DNA from 2 places in the Pedobacter suwonensis genome. Region 2 is predicted to be linked to the other one. Evidence: riboswitches for the same ligand, from Rfam matches in the RefSeq annotation. Region 2 holds a riboswitch; the other holds the start of a gene.
The links. A riboswitch is a leader RNA that binds a small molecule or an ion and turns the genes downstream of it on or off. The one in region 2 is predicted to bind S-adenosylmethionine.
Positions count from the first base shown of each region.

Region 1: linked by a shared signal. The riboswitch ahead of DV942_RS01245 (O-acetylhomoserine aminocarboxypropyltransferase/cysteine synthase family protein) and the one ahead of metH (methionine synthase) in region 2 are both predicted to bind S-adenosylmethionine.

Region 1 covers NZ_CP031708.1:324,907-329,866, reverse strand. Annotated here, with positions in the region: gene DV942_RS01250 (homoserine O-acetyltransferase family protein) at 1-406, opposite strand, end outside; gene DV942_RS01245 (O-acetylhomoserine aminocarboxypropyltransferase/cysteine synthase family protein) at 436-1,767, opposite strand; SAM riboswitch class I at 2,030-2,140, opposite strand; gene DV942_RS01240 (hypothetical protein) at 2,354-3,367, shown strand; gene DV942_RS01235 (trans-sulfuration enzyme family protein) at 3,417-4,532, opposite strand; gene DV942_RS01230 (hypothetical protein) at 4,657-4,960, shown strand, end outside.
Region 2 covers NZ_CP031708.1:2,719,283-2,724,242, forward strand. Annotated here, with positions in the region: gene metH (methionine synthase) at 1-2,173, opposite strand, end outside; SAM riboswitch class I at 2,308-2,411, opposite strand; gene DV942_RS11045 (Bax inhibitor-1/YccA family protein) at 2,700-3,455, opposite strand; gene DV942_RS11050 (hypothetical protein) at 3,494-4,060, opposite strand; gene murQ (N-acetylmuramic acid 6-phosphate etherase) at 4,167-4,960, opposite strand, start outside.

The DNA.
Region 1 (4,960 bases), 2.4 Mb from region 2:
AACCACCTATTAACAACTTGATATAGTCTACGCCTAAATGCGAAGCCAATAACTGGTGTGCTGATACCAAATCGCGAATGGTAAACTGTGGAAAAGACAGGTAATATGGCAGGCCTGTTACCGGATTTGTACTCAAGGGGCTAGTGCTGCCATAATGAGACCCTAAAACATTGGCGCACACAATATAGTGTTCCGCAGGATTGAACAAAGCATTTTGCCCGAACAAACCTTCCCACCATTCAAAAACATCTGCATTGGCAGTAAGTGCATGGCAAACCCAGATAACGTTATCTTTAGCCGCATTTAGTTTCCCATAAGTTTGATAAGCAACCTGCAGGTTACGGATTTTTTTTCCGTTTTCTAATTTAAACTGTCTAGGATGATTATATATTGATGCTGTACTCATTGTTTTGTTGTATCGGAAGGTAAATGTGCTTAAGCTAATAAACTCTCGGTAGAAACTTGTGCGTTAATGGCTGCAAATGCCTGTTCGAAATCAGCTTTAATATCATCGATATGCTCAATACCAACTGAGACCCTTAAGGCGTTTGGTTTTACGCCCGCGGCCAGTTGTTCTTCTTCACTCAATTGCTGGTGTGTGGTGGCCGATGGCTGTATGATCAGCGTTTTGGCATCGCCCACGTTGGCTAGGTGCGAAACCAGTTTCAAATGATCAATAACCTGCGTGGCATTTTCCTTGCTTCCATTTAGTTCAAAAGACAGTACGGCCCCAAAACCATTGCTTAAATATTTCTTCGCAAGATTGTTGTATTTGCTACTTGCTAATCCGGGATATTGTACTTCTTTAACCAGCGGATGGTTTTCTAACCAGGTGGCCAGTTCAAGGGCATTATCAACATGGCGTTGTACGCGGAGCGATAGCGTTTCCATTCCTTGCAACAAAAGAAAAGAATTAAAAGGCGATAGGGCAGGCCCAAGATCTCTTAATCCTTCTACACGGGCACGAATGATAAACTGAATATTACCGAACGGCCCGCCAATGCCAAAAACATCACTAAAAACCAAACCATGGTAACCTGCTGAAGGCTCGGAGAACTGAGGGAATTTCCCGTTACCCCAGTTATAGTTTCCGCCGTCGACAATTACGCCGCCAATGCTTGTTCCATGACCACCGATCCATTTCGTTGCAGATTCTACCACAATGTTTGCTCCATGTTCTAATGGCTTAAATAAATAACCTCCTGCACCAAAAGTATTATCAACCACCAACGGGAGGTCATATTTTTTGGCAATAGCGGCAATCTTCTCAAAATCAGGTACACTAAAGGCTGGATTACCGATGGTTTCCAGATAGATGGCTTTGGTTTTATCGGTAATTTTAGCTTCAAATTCCTCAGGCACATCCGGATTGGCAAAATCTACATGGATACCTAAACGTTTAAAAGCCACTTTAAACTGGTTATATGTTCCGCCATAAATGTGAGAAGAAGAAACAATACCATCACCAGCCTCCAGTATATTATTTAAAGCGATGAATTGTGCAGCTTGTCCTGAGGCAACGGCCAGAGCAGCAACGCCACCTTCCAAAGCGGCAATACGTTTTTCAAAAACATCGTTGGTTGGATTCATGATCCTGGTGTAGATATTACCAAACTCCTTTAGAGCAAATAAATTGGCACCGTGTTCAGCACTATTGAACCCGTAAGACGTCGTTTGGTAAATGGGTACGGCTCTTGAACCTGTTGTTGGATCTATTTCCTGACCAGCGTGTAATTGTAAAGTTTCAAATTTATATGATGTTGACATAATTTCTGTTTTAATTTATGAATTGATAAGATAACTAACTTAGGGTAGTCCTAAAGCTTAAAAGGGCGTATCCCGGTTATCCGGGACCTTCCAGTTTGAGGGAAACAAAAAAGGAAGATTTTTAAATTACTGTATGCAACAGCGCATACAAGCCATAGCAAGCATATAACTGCAAGTAACAGAAATAGCAACTTGTTTTACCTTTTTAAGGTCTGCATTGGATTCGCTTAGCGATCGAAGATTTAATGTTTTCATCAGTTATAATTTATATCACCAAATAACACCATGTTATCTGGTCAGGAATTGGCACCTTCTCTTTCTGAGGGTTGCCAGTGGGTCATCGAGCCAGTCTCTCGCCACTTCTTTATAAATCAACCTATGAAGATTGACTTTTATTTAGCTTTCCGCCAAATAATATTTCAAATGTCAGGATTAATTTTTAATACACAAAATAAAATTTTGATTTTAAAATAAATAACTGATAACTAGTTACTTAATTTTATGTTACAATGCTAAAATCGAACTTTCGATGTGAAATTAGCGCTGAATATGCTAAGTTTGCGCTACCTATCTAAATATGATTATCATGAAAAACACAAGCATTTTAAGTTTAGGCCTACTATTCACGGTGATGTTTGTCAGCACTACCAATGCCCAGTTTGGAGGTTTGAAAGATAAATTATTAAAAATCGGAACCGCCCAGGGTGCCAAAGCCTTAGGGGTAGACAGGTTTCTGAAACAGCCCGCTGCAATAACCACCAGTTTTGAAGATGTAAACAGGGAAGGTGAAAAAATGCCCGACTTTATTACTTCGTTAAATTTAAAGGCACAACCATTGTATTTACTACCTAAAAATCCAGAGGGCGGATTTGTGCTTTGCGAGGGGCTTTATGAGATGACCAACAAAAGTTATTGTTTAAAGGCGGGAACATTTGCGCCGTCAAAAGGCGATGGTTATATGTTCGCTCCTGTACTGGGTCCTAAGGAAGGAATAGTGGTTGCGATATTGAAAAGCGCAGAAAAACATCCTGAGGTGGATCAACATGACATCCAGGCGCTGCTGTGGACCATTATTGCCAGAACAAAATTTGCTGATTTTAACGGACAGGTAAAATTAACCGCTGTAAAATTATTAACCCCGAGTCAGATTACACAATTGGAGGGAGGCGCCCTGGGTGTGTTACCTTTTGATGTAATGGAAAAGGCTAAAGACCAGTTGCCAGCGGGTGTAAAGGCAGTTTTTGAGGCAGAAAACAATATCAGACAGCTGGTAGCTTCCGGAAATTACACTTATGCTGATATGGAAAAATATGCGATTTTGGCGGGTATGGCCCCACCAAGAAGCGATGTGCCAAGCGGCATCTGGACCAAACATCCTGATGGTTATTACATACGTTATTTTCCTTCAGGTTATTCAGTTACCAAAGTACAGGTATATGTGCCAAAGGAATTGATGGCAAATGGGAACAAATTGGTTTATGATGCTGCAGGAGATATTGCTTGTCCTGCGAATACGGGTTCACAACGTTTGGCACAAACAAATGAGCCACTGGAGGCAAACTATTCTTTGAAACTGACCACGGCTTGTAATCCGAAATAGATTTTTAGTCCTATAAGGCTTCAAAAATCTTATAGGACCGTAGAAAACTTTAGCCTAACGCCTGCTCCAAATCGGCAATAAGATCATCTGCATGTTCCAGTCCAACGGAAATACGGAGCAGATTTTTAGGCGTTTTGCTATCCGGCCCCTCTACCGAGTAGCGATGTTCGATTAAACTCTCCACGCCACCTAAACTGGTCGCCTGTGCAAATAACCGGACCTTATTCGCCACTTTATGAGCGGCTTCAACACCACCTTTAACCAGGAACGACATCATGCCGCCAAAATCTTTCATCTGTTTTTTTGCAATACCATGTTGCGGATGGTCTTCCAGTCCGGGATAAAAAACGGTTTCTACATTTGGATGTTTATTTAAATAGTGAGCAATAATCTTCCCGTTTTCACAATGACCTTTTATGCGGTAGGCCAGGGTTTTTATGCTTCTGCTTAATAAAAAGCAATCGAAGGGTGATGGAACGGCACCACCGGTTTGCTGTATGTTTTTGATTTTCTCCCACAACTCATCTTTCTTTGCTGTCACCAAAATTCCTCCAAGCACATCGCTATGGCCACCAAGGTATTTCGTGCTGCTGTGCATGACAATATCTGCTCCTAATAAAATTGGATTTTGTAAAATAGGGGAAGCAAATGTACTATCGCAGACCATGGTGATATTTTTAGCATTGGCTATTTTAGCAATCTCTTCTATATCGGTAACCTTCAACAGTGGATTGGATGGTGTTTCGATCCAAATTAGTTTTGTATTGGGCTTAATGTTTGATTCTATTAGCGACAAATCGGTCTGGTCAATAAAATCAAATTCCAGGCTATTGTTAAAAATCGTCAGCAATTGTTTTTTAATGCCCCAATACATATCGTCCGGTGCAATAATATGACTGCCTGGTTTCAAAGCCTGAAACAATGCCAAACCGCAGGTATTACCCGAGGAAAATGCTGCTGCATCTTCGCCATATTCCAGTTTAGCTACAGTGTTTTCTAAAGCAGACCGGTTTGGATTGCTTACCCTGCTATACATGTGTCCGCCAGGATAGCCACCATCTTCGTCACGAAAAAATGTGGTAGATAAATTAATAGGCGGCGTAACATCACCTGTATTGATTTTTACAAGATTAGCGGCGTGAATAGCAAGGGTTTCTGGTTTCATGATGATTGATTTTGGACGATGTAATATGGGTATGGGGTTTAATATTTTAGCGCTAATTTAAGGTTAGTAACGGTTTTGGCAAGATTTATGTAACAAGTTTGACAAAATTTAAATTACATAGAAAATGAAAAGATTATTTATAGCTATCTCAATTGCATGTTCTACCTTAGTAATGTTACAAAGTTGTAATACTGCAAAAAGAGTAACTGCAGGTGTAACGGGTAGCAGAGGTACAGTTGTTCGCGAATGGGTAGTGAGTAATGTAGCTTTGGAAGGTTTGCCTGATGGTGCTGTTCAGGGCTTATTTGGAGAGAAATCTTATAAATGTTTTGAGGGAAGTACATGGAATTTAACCAATAGTGGTAATGGATCTTATACCTTACCTGCATCAAGTACCTGTGGTGCTGTAATGCAGACTATTTTCTGGT
Region 2 (4,960 bases):
ACAGGTAGGCCACTGCTTTTTTCATTACCCGGGCCGATTTTACCACCTGAGGCAAAAACATCTTTCCGGCACCAAATAAATCTCCCACAATATTCATCCCATCCATCAATGGCCCTTCAATAACCTGGATCGGACGGTCGTATTTCTGCCGGGCTTCTTCTACATCATCATCCAGGTATTCTACAATACCCTTAACCAGGGCATGTGATAATCTTTCTTCAACTGAACCTTTTCGCCAGCCTTCATCTTTAACTACTTCTTTACCTTTGGTTTTTACGGTATCGGCATATTCGACCAGGCGTTCGGTTGCATCTTCCCTGCGGTTTAACAGTACATCTTCTACCCTTTCTAACAATTCTGGTGGAATTTCCTGGTAAACCTCCAGCATACCGGCATTTACAATACCCATATCTAAACCTGCGCGGATGGCATGATAAAGGAAAGCCGAGTGCATGGCTTCTCTTACCACATTATTTCCCCTGAAAGAAAACGAAATATTAGAAACCCCTCCGCTTACCTTGGCGTAAGGCAGATTTTCTTTGATCCAACGGGTGGCATTGATAAAATCGACTGCATAATTATTATGTTCCTCCAGCCCGGTTGCCACAGTTAAAATATTAGGATCGAAGATGATATCTTCCGGCGAAAAACCAATTTCGTTTACCAGGATATCGTAACTGCGTTTACAGATTTCGATCCGGCGTTCATAATTATCGGCCTGCCCATGCTCATCAAATGCCATTACCACTACCGCTGCACCATATTGCATAATTTTACGGGCGCTTTCACGGAATTTATCTTCGCCTTCTTTTAAAGAAATGGAGTTAACAATCCCTTTCCCCTGCAGGCATTTTAAACCATTTTCAATCACCGACCATTTTGATGAATCGACCATAATCGGCAGTTTGGCGATATCTGGCTCTGAAGCAATGAGGTTCAGGAATTTGGTCATGGCGGCTTCCGAATCCAGCATTCCTTCGTCCATATTCACATCAATTATCTGTGCACCACCTTCAACCTGTTGCAAGGCAACGGCCAATGCAGCTTCATAATCGCCACCCAAAATCAGTTTAGAGAATTTTGGAGATCCGGTAATATTGGTACGCTCTCCAATGTTCACAAAAATGCTTTCTGGTGTAATGGTTACAGGCTCCAGCCCGCTTAAGCGCATGTATTGCGGAAGTTTCGGTAATTTTCTGGGTTTGGCTTTTCGTGCATTTTTAGCAATACAGCCAATATGCGCTGGTGTAGTACCGCAGCAGCCGCCAACAATATTTACAAAACCCGAGGCAATAAAATCATCAACCAGATGGGCCGTTTCGTGCGGTTGCTCATCGTAAGCACCAAATTCGTTGGGTAAACCTGCGTTTGGATAAGCTGAAACATAGCAGCCTGCCTTTGTAGCCAGCTCTTCAATATGCGGACGCATCTCTTTTGCACCCAAAGCGCAGTTAAAACCAATACTTAGCGGTTTTGCGTGCATTACAGAGTTTAAAAAAGCTTCGGCAGTTTGCCCGGAAAGTGTTCGTCCGGAAGCATCAGTAATGGTACCAGAAATCATGATTTCCAATTTACGCCCTATTACCTCTTCATATTTTTTAATGGCTACAATAGCCACTTTAGCATTTAAAGTATCAAAAATGGTTTCAATCAACAATACATCCGAACCACCATCTACCAAACCCCGCACCTGCTCATAATAAGCTTTTTCCAGCTCATCAAAATAAACCGCCCTAAAACCAGGATCGTTTACATTTGGCGACATGGAAAGGGTACGGTTTGTTGGGCCGATAGCACCGGCCACGAAACATTTACGATCAGGATTTGCTGCCATAAATTCATTTACAGCTTCTTTTGCCACCCTTGCACCTTCAAAACTCATTTCGTACGAAAGGTCTTCCATCTGATAATCAGCCATGGAAATGCGCTGTGTACTAAACGTATTGGTTTCGATAATATCGGCGCCGGACGCCAGGTACTCCAGGTGTATCGTTTTGATGATATCCGGACGCGTGATATTGAGCAAATCGTTATTGCCTTTCACGTCACAAGGATGGTTTTTAAATCGCTCTCCCCTGAAATCTTCTTCGCTTAAGTTATATCGCTGAATCATGGTACCCATTGCACCATCAATCACCAAAATACGTTTCTCTAATTCTTCTCTTATACCCATTTGTTGTTGTAAGATTTGAGATATGAGAGATTAGATATGAGAATGGATTAGACGTAATGTCTAAAATCTCAAATCTATTGTCTCAAGTCTCTAAAAGGCTTATTGAAAAAGTTGGTACGTGAATCGTAATCCTAAACTTATCTGTTTCCGCTATTTGCAGAATAGAATTTAGCACCTTGTAGGTTACAGGTTGCTAAGACTTCGTTGGGTCTAATCCCTCCGTCTTTCTTAATAAGCATACAAAAATGCAACAAAGCATGATCAATTCCAAAAATTATCGCTTTGCTGCCAAATAAAATTACAAAGGCCATGCAATTCTGCACGGCCTTAAGAATATTGTTTTGTTTTTGAGATTAGCTGTTTACTTTTCTTCCATATTTTTTATTATACCAAATTCCCATATAGCTCATCCAAATCCCACTGCCTGAACTTACTACAAAGACATTATCTGTTATAAAAATGGTAATCAGCATCTGAATACATACGCCAACTAACAGAAAGCCGGTAATCGCTAAAAACTTATCCATTATCTTCTGCTACCGAAAATGCGGAGTAAGAACAAGAAAATATTTAGAAAATCAAGATATAAGCGTAATGCTGCAACAATCGCCATTTTTTTTGATTCTACCTGAAGTACTTCTTCTCCACTTGCTTCAATACCTTGGCCAATCTGTTTAATTTTCTGAACATCGTATGCAGTTAATGCGGTAAAGATGGCAATACCGATAAATGCCATAAATAAACTAAACTGTTCGCTTTGAATAAACATATTCACCAAGCTTGCAATAACTAATCCGATTACCCCTACCATTAAAATAGGGCCGAATTTGCTCAAATCAATATTGGTGGTATAGCCCATAAAAGCCATAATACCGAAAATACCTGCGGCACCTGCGAAGCAGCTTACCACTGAGCCAGAGGTATAAGCCAGTAAAATAAAGCTTAAGCTTACTCCAGTTAGTACTGAATATAAAACAAAAACACCTACAAGCGCAGGATACGAAAGTTTACTTAAACCAAAACTCATTAATAAAACAAGTCCAAGTGGTGCGAACATGGCAATGTACCCGAAAATCGACATACCAACTTTACCGGTAGATGGATTAACGGTTAGCAGGTATTGCATAAACTGCTCATTTGTTCCAAATAAATAGGCCGCTACTGTTGATAAACTCAATGCCACAAACATCCATAAGAAAACATTGGCGAAGAATTTTTTAGAAACAGATCCTTCCTGAACGAAAACACTGTTGTTTTGATATTGATAATTTTGTTGTTCCATTTTAATTTTTGTATGTTAAATGATATAAAAATAAACATTTAGTTCAATCTTTTTGTCAGCAGTTCTTCAACTTTTTTAAAGAACTGTAAAGGTTTTAAGGTACGCCATGGCAGATTGTCAAACGCACCGCCAAAGTTAATGTAATAATCAATGCTGTTATCACGGAATTCGCTAATTACATGTTCCTGAAAATTCACCCCAACAATCCAGCCATCTTCTACTTCCTGAAACCATTCTTCATAATAACTATCGTCTGAAGCATGAAAATTCAGTACATTTTCACCTATCAGGATAAATTTATTTAGTCCTTCATCCATCATCATCTCCAAAATATCGCGTTTTAGCAACATAATGTCGTTATTAATGGCATCGTTCCACTCGCCTATAAACTCTATAATGGCATAACTGCGGTCATAGTCGGCATACAAAACCTTCATATATAAGGTATTAGAGCCAAACTCATCCCATTGCGGGTGTAGCAAAAAGTTATAGATCTGCTTATCAAAGTAAAGTTCTGAATACTCGGTGTTATAAAATGGCGAACGCTCATCTTCTGCCGAAATATAATCATCTCTCCACTGGTAATAAGGCTCAATTTCGTGCATACTTTTTTTAATTATTGAAAGGATTGAGTTTTGAATGAGTAAATGTTAAGATCATTTCTACATCACAGCACTTTTTCATTCAATCATTCCATCCTTCTCTCATTTTTTAGTGCCCTGCTTCTACAGCTTTACGTACACTTCCATAACGGCTTAACAGTTCAGCGGCTTCATCATAACCAATGTTCAGTTCATTGGCCACCATTTGTGTACCGCGGTCTACCAGTTTATGATTGGTTAACTGCATATCGACCATTTTATTGCCAACCACGCGGCCCAACTGAACCATCACCGTAGTGCTTAGCATATTTAATACCATTTTTTGCGCTGTACCGGATTTCATGCGCGTAGAGCCGGTAATAAATTCAGGGCCAACAACTACTTCAACCGGGAAATCCGAAGCTGCGGCAATAGGTCCGCCGGTATTACAAACAATGCAACCTGTTAAGACTCCATGTTCTCGAGCTATTTTTAATCCGCCCACTACATAGGGCGTGGTACCTGATGCTGCGAGGCCAACCAGACAATCTTTTTCATTAATATCAAATTCCTGAAGATCTTTCCAGGCTTGCTCCGCGTCATCTTCAGCAAATTCTACCGCTTTCCTAATCGCAGTATCTCCACCGGCAATAATTCCTACAACCCAATCAAATGGCACACCGTAAGTAGGCGGGCATTCTGAAGCATCTACTACACCTAAGCGACCGCTTGTTCCTGCACCTATATAAAAAAGACGCCCACCTTTTTTCATCCGCCCGGCCACTGCCGACGTTAACTTTTCAATCTGAGGCAAAGATTTCTCAACTGCAAATGCTACAGTTTTATCTTCATTATTAATGCCCTGCAAAACCTCTAATACCGACATCTGATCGATGTGTTTATAGTTAGACTCTTGCTCGGTAA